DNA from 2 places in the Streptococcus lutetiensis genome. Region 2 is predicted to be linked to the other one. Evidence: predicted binding sites of a transcription regulator. Region 2 holds the regulator's gene; the other holds the start of a gene.
What was found. The regulator Rex, encoded in region 2, represses fermentation and respiration genes when NADH is low (regulators of the CRP and FNR family bind a similar motif). The targets are predictions, from matches to a motif close to TTGTGAANTANTTCACAA.
Positions count from the first base shown of each region.

Region 1 (3,420 bases), 370 kb from region 2:
TAACCAACTATCAAACCAATGAGGGCAAAAACAACCAAGATAATAATATTTGCCATGTTTTTACCTCAATAAAAATTTTAGATTTCATCTATAGAAAGCTACTTTCAAGTTTACCATAAATCGAGTTTTTTCACAATTTAAAATTGTAAAGCGTTTTACTAAAATTTATGATATGATTATTAGAGGAATAAAAAAGGAGTCTATTATGTCTAAAAAAGAAGTAACTGTAGAAAGTTTCGAACTTGACCATACAATTGTTAAAGCACCTTATGTCCGTCTTATTTCTGAAGAAGTTGGTCCTAAAGGTGATGTGATTACAAACTTTGATATTCGTCTTGTTCAACCAAATGAAAATGCTATCCCAACTGCTGGGCTGCACACAATCGAACACTTGCTTGCTAAACTTATCCGTGAACGTATCGACGGAATGATTGACTGTTCACCATTTGGCTGCCGTACTGGTTTCCACTTGATTATGTGGGGCAAACACAACACCACTGAAATTGCCAAAGTTATCAAATCAAGTTTAGAAGAAATCGCTACTGTAACATCATGGGATGACGTTCCAGGTACTACTATCGAGTCTTGTGGTAACTATAAAGACCATAGTCTATTTACAGCAAAAGAATGGGTAAAACTTATTCTTAAAGATGGTATCTCAGACGATCCATTTGAACGTCACGTTATCTAAAACTTTTAAGTCAGCTATCTGCTGGCTTTTTTACACCAAAAAGGACAGAGAAATGATTTTCCCTGTCTTTTTTGATTTATAGATGGATTAATGGAATTGCATACCACCATCCACAATAATGGTTTGTCCAGTGATATAATCAGAATCAGGTCCTGCTAGGAAGCTAACAGCCTTAGCCACATCTTCTGGTTCAGATAAACGTTTTAGGGTAATATCTTTAGCAAAAGTTTGCATGCCCCATTCATCATCTTTACCAGCATTTTTACCAACTTCATGAGCAATATCAAACATCATCGGTGTTTTAACAATACCTGGTGCATAGGCGTTTACTGTAATACCATAATCTGCCAAATCACGCGCTAGGGTTTGTGTGATACCACGAATAGCAAATTTGCTACCACCATAAATCGTTAGATTTGGATTCCCAACGACACCAGCTTGTGAAGAAGCATTGATAATTTTACCGCCATGACCTAATTTTTTAAACTCAGCTAAAGCTGCTTGAGCACCCCAGATAGTACCACCGACATTAATGGCAAAAGTGCGTTCGAAGACTTCTTCTGTGATAGTATCTAAGGGCGTTGTCGGCGCAACACCTGCGTTATTAACAACTACCGACAATTCTCCGAAATGCTCAACAACTTGTGCAAATGCCTTAGCAACTTCTTCGCGTTTAGAAACGTCTGCTACAACAGCATAAGCATCCTGTGGCGACAGTTCTTGAACAGTTTTCTCAGCTGTTTCTTGATTATAATCCAAGATTCCAATCTTAAATCCATCTGCGTGAAGACGTTTTGCAATAGCAAAGCCAATTCCTTGACCTGCACCAGTAACAATGGCTACTTTTACCATAAATATCACCCCTTAATCTTTAAGTTAGATCGATTATAGCGCTTACAAAAATCACTGTCAAACTTTTTGAATCTTTTCACAAAATTTTTCATTACTTTGAAAATGCAAACAAAAAAGGCGCCCTATTTCTAGGAATCGCCTTTAAAAATTAATAATCCAAAGCGTCAGAGTGACCTGAACCATTACCTACAAAATAACCTGTTTTACAGTTAATTGAGAAGAGGTAAGTTCCGTCTTTTCTAAACATGTTGTAGTAACCATTACCATTGATAATATTAACTTTTTCAAGAATATAATCATTTCCAGAGAAATAACCACGAGCTTGTGATGTTGAAACGATTTTTTCAAGTACACCATCACTAAATGTCCAAGCTGGATTATTTGAATCAGCAATCGCTGAGTCGTTATAAGGAACACGACTTTTATCACGTTGAAGGTTTGAATTATCAGAAGCTGGTGCTGCTGGCTTAGCTTCAGCTGCTTTATCATTACTTTCTGTCTGGCTGGCAGAGTTAGCAGCTGCTTGCGCCTGGCTACTTGATTGTGCTTTAGCTGCTAATTGATTTTTACCATCAGTAATCACTGATTGCAATAAATTATCCAAGTTAGCGTCACCTGTATTCAAAACATCACTAGATAAGCTATCGAATTTGGCATCAGCTTTAACCGTTCCTGAAACTTTCTTACCATCAACAATAACATCTTTTTCAAACAAAGCGTTGATTGCTTTAATAGCTGTAATGTGAGCTGCTACAGTATCGTATTGTTTTTTAGCAGCATCATAAAAATCAGTACCTTTTAGGTCATCCAATTTTTCTTTTAGGACAGAAATCTTGTCAAATTCACTATTTTTCAACTTCGTTTTAGTATCATCAGTGAACAAAGCTGCATAAGCATCATCAAATACTTTTTTGGCTTTTTTAGCTGCACTTGAACTTGATGTCGTTTTTTTCTGGCTTGATGAAGTTGATGAGCTAGCTACTGTAGTTGTTGAATCTTTAGTGTAGTGTAGCACATAGCCTGCACCAAAAATAGCGACAACAAGAACTGCTAAACCACCAATGATAACACGTTTCTTCTTAGATGTTGGCTTATTATCAGCTGAAAGAGCAATCGAAGTTGCTTCTTTTTCGGCTTCTTTAACCTCTTCAGCAGGAATTGCTACAGGGGCTTCTTTTGGTTCTTCAACAGCAGCTACAGCTTCTTCAACTTTCGGAGTAGTTGCTTCTACTTCTTTTGCAGCTTCTTTTTCTGCGTCAACAGTTTCTGCTTGTTCAGGCTCAGTCTCAACCTCTTTAACTTCAGCCGCTTCAACAACTGGTTCAACTACATCTTCTGATTTAGGTTCAACAGTTTCCTCAAAAACATCCTTGCTAACAATTCCGCTATTAACAAGCTCTTCACGTTGTTTTTTAATAAAGTTATCCAAAGCTTTTGTATCTAAATCTTCGAAATCAGATAATTTTGTTTCAAATTTTTGCGATGTTACTTCATCTCGGTGCTGTTTAATATACTTATCTAAAACGCCATCAGACTCAGTAATTCCAGCTTTCATTTCAGAACCTTTTCGAACAGCTTCTTCAATGGTTAGATTTTTAACATCTTCAAAGTTAAGCCCATCTTTTTCTTCAGAAGATGGCATGTCTTTTTTTTCTGACACGTTCTGGTCACCTCTCTAAATAAAATCTCAACTGCTTAACGATGTTGTTAAGCGCACTTTTCCTTACTTTTCTTTTGCTTGCGTGATAGCAGAGCGTTTAACACGTTCACCGTAAAATTGGTACAAATCAACTCTAAGAGTACCATTATACAATTTACGTTTTTTATCAGCTTGTGTCCCGTATTTTCGTTCAAACTGTTCATCGCTGGTCAGAATA
Region 1 covers NZ_LS483403.1:394,513-397,932, reverse strand. Annotated here, with positions in the region: gene DQN23_RS02175 (ribonuclease Y) at 1-56, opposite strand, end outside; gene DQN23_RS02170 (S-ribosylhomocysteine lyase) at 206-691, shown strand; gene DQN23_RS02165 ((S)-acetoin forming diacetyl reductase) at 779-1,543, opposite strand; gene DQN23_RS02160 (cell division site-positioning protein MapZ family protein) at 1,692-3,203, opposite strand; gene DQN23_RS02155 (THUMP domain-containing class I SAM-dependent RNA methyltransferase) at 3,267-3,420, opposite strand, start outside.
Region 1: the regulator Rex is predicted to act here: its motif matches at 1,608-1,625, upstream of DQN23_RS02165 ((S)-acetoin forming diacetyl reductase).

Region 2 (3,420 bases):
TGGAAAAACGTTTTGGTTTTGAAGTCACTTACCTAAAACCTGAAGATGGTCATATTTCTGCTAAACAAGTAGCTGACGCTCTTCGTGATGATACGATTTTAGTCAGCACAATGTTTGCAAACAACGAAACAGGTGACCTTCTTCCTGTTAAAGAAATTGGCGAACTTCTTTCAAACCATCAAGCTGCTTTCCACGTTGATGCTGTTCAAGCAATCGGAAAAATTGATGTTTATCCTGAAGAGATTAAAGCTGACTTTCTTTCAGCTTCTGCTCATAAATTCCATGGACCAAAAGGTGTTGGTATCCTTTACTCAACACCACAACACTTTGACAATTTGCTCCATGGTGGGGAACAAGAAGAAAAACGCAGAGCTAGCACTGAAAATATGATTGGTATTGCTGGTATGGCAAAAGCCTTATCAGACACTGTTACTAACAAAGATGTTAATTACAAACACGTCAAAGAATTACGTCAATCCTTCCTTGATGCTATTTCTGGCTTAGACTATTACATCAACGGTAGCCAAAACAAAATGCCTCACGTGCTCAACATTGGTTTTCCAAATCAAAATAACGGTATTCTCCTAACTCATCTTGATTTAGCTGGTATCGCTGTTTCAACTGGTTCTGCATGTACCGCCGGTACTGTTGATCCAAGTCACGTCTTGGCAAGTCTATATGGTGAAGATTCACCACGTTTGGCAGAATCAATCCGCGTTAGCTTCTCAGAACTTAACACTATCGAAGAAGTTCAAGAACTCGCTAAAAAATTAATAGAAATTGTAGGAAAATAGGATGGCATTTGAAAAAGAAATCACTTTAAAAGACTGTCTTTACAGCTATGCTATTAGCGATAATATTAAAAAATATACACTTCGTGACACAACCTTTACGCAAAACCGTATCGGTAATTACGAATTAACGCGTTTATTGGAAAACGTCCCTAATTCAGGTGATGGATTCCCACTAAAAATCACTATCAACAAAGATTTGACAGGTTTCAAATTAAGTATCACTGACAGATCAGGGCTTCGTTTCGTTAATATCTTCAAATCTGAAGATAATAAAATCCTCCAAGAAAAATTCTATTTCTTGATGGACAGCCTCGTTGAACGTGATATTTTCACTAAAAAAAAGCTTAATCAATAAAAACAACTCCAAAGCTACTTCTTATTAGCTTTGGAGTTGTTTTTTTACTCTATTTTGTAAAATTTGTTTTTGTTTTCACAAAGTTTTTGTTACAATAGATGTAACAAGTAAAAGGGAGATGGTATTGTGACTACTGAGAAATCTATTCCTAAAGCAACGGCTAAGCGACTTTCGCTGTATTATCGCATTTTTAAACGTTTTAATACAGATAATGTCGAAAAAGCAAGTTCAAAACAAATTGCAGATGCTATAGGAATCGATTCTGCAACTGTTCGCCGAGATTTTTCCTATTTTGGTGAGCTAGGAAGACGTGGTATCGGCTATGACGTCAAAAAATTAATGAATTTCTTTGCTGATATTCTAAATGACCATTCAACAACAAATGTTTTATTGGTCGGATGTGGTAATATCGGTCGAGCATTACTTCACTACCGTTTCCATGATCGTAACAAAATGCAAATTGCTATGGCTTTTGATACAGACGATAATGAAATTGTTGGATATCAAACATCAGATGGTATTCCAGTTTATGGTATCTCATCACTTAAGGAGCACGCACAAGAAGCTGGTATTGAAACTGCTATCTTAACGGTTCCAAGTACAAAAGCTCAAGAAGTTGCTGATATCTTGGTTGAAGCTGGTATCCGTGGTATTTTAAGTTTCTCTCCCGTTCATTTAAATGTTCCAAAAGGTGTCATTGTCCAATACGTTGACTTAACGAGTGAATTACAGACACTTCTTTATTTCATGAGTCAATCAAACCAATAATCAATTAAAATCCAACTGTTTTTTGCTTAGCTGAGTTTATTTAGTATTAGAATACTTTTTCTTGCCTGAAAGTCTTCCTTTCAGGCTTTTTTAGTTTTACAGTACATCTGTTTCTTCCCTAAAACTATAATATTGGTATTTGCCTACTATGATATGATCGAGACAAACGATGCCAATATCATCACAAGCTCGTTTCATTTTCTCGGTAAAAAGAAAATCATTTTCACTTGGGGCTGGTAAACCTGACGGGTGATTGTGAACAATAATCAATGAAGTTGCCATAGTTTTACAAGCATAATACAAAATCTCACGAGGCTCTGCGATTGACCGACGAACCGAACCAATAAAAATCGTCCGTTGTTCGATAATTCGATTTTGAGTATCCAAATAAATTGCCACCAAATGCTCCTGCTTTTGGTCGCTCAACTCTAACATCATCTTTCTAGCCAAGCGTTCACTACTCATGATGCGTTCTTTTTGGACATATTCTGCTTTGCTAATGCGCTTTGCCAGTTCAATCATTGCTTTAATTTCAATAGATTTGACATAGCCAACTCCTTTAATTTTTTGCAATTCTTGTAAGGATAAATGCTGAAAGTCAGCAAGTGTATCGATGTGTTTTAAAATATCATTAGCTACTTCTAAAACTGGTCTTGTCTTGGTACCTGTTCGTAATAAAATGGACAATAATTCTTGATTGCTTAATTGCTCGGCACCTAAATCTCTCAAACGTTCGCGTGGCAACATAGCATCTGCTTTCATTTCTATTGCATACATAAAAATACCTCCACTTATTTATTCGTAAGTTAGAGGTATTTTTTTCTTTATTTCACTATTCTAAACGATTTTCTTGGCGTTTAGCGACACTATCCTTGATAATCTGATAAAGACTAGCTGCTAAAGGTACAGCTACTAGCATTCCTAAAATGCCCCAAAGCGCTGCGCCAATGGTAATAGCCATCAATACCCACATACCAGGTAAGCCGATTGAACCACCAACCACGCGCGGGTAGATAAGATTTCCTTCAAATTGCTGAAGAACGACAAGGTAAATTACAAAGAAAATAGCTTGAGAGACTGACTGAGTTGTGATCAGAATAAATCCAATCGTCAAACCAATGTAAGCTCCCACCACTGGGATTAAAGCTGTGAAGGCCACCAGAATCCCGATTGTTGCTGCATAAGGCAAATGCAACAAAAGCATACCTCCAGCTGTTAAACTCCCAAGAATCATTGCTTCCAAGGTTTGTCCGACAAAGAAACCATGGAATCTCTGATGTAAAATATCTAAAACATAGTGGACCGTCTTAGCATATTTTCCAAGATAAGAATCAATTAACAGATTAAATTGACGAGCTAGTTGTTCTTTACTAGCTAGCACGTAAATTGAAAAGATCAAACTAATAAAGACATTCAGAAGTGTTGAGGCAATGGTACTTACTGACGTTAAAATGCTTGTCAAAACTGATAACACTTGATTCAAAATCTGTTGACTGTAGTCTG
Region 2 covers NZ_LS483403.1:768,223-771,642, reverse strand. Annotated here, with positions in the region: gene DQN23_RS03990 (cysteine desulfurase family protein) at 1-794, shown strand, start outside; gene DQN23_RS03985 (DUF1831 domain-containing protein) at 796-1,149, shown strand; gene DQN23_RS03980 (redox-sensing transcriptional repressor Rex) at 1,276-1,917, shown strand; gene radC (RadC family protein) at 2,014-2,694, opposite strand; gene DQN23_RS03970 (AI-2E family transporter) at 2,750-3,420, opposite strand, start outside.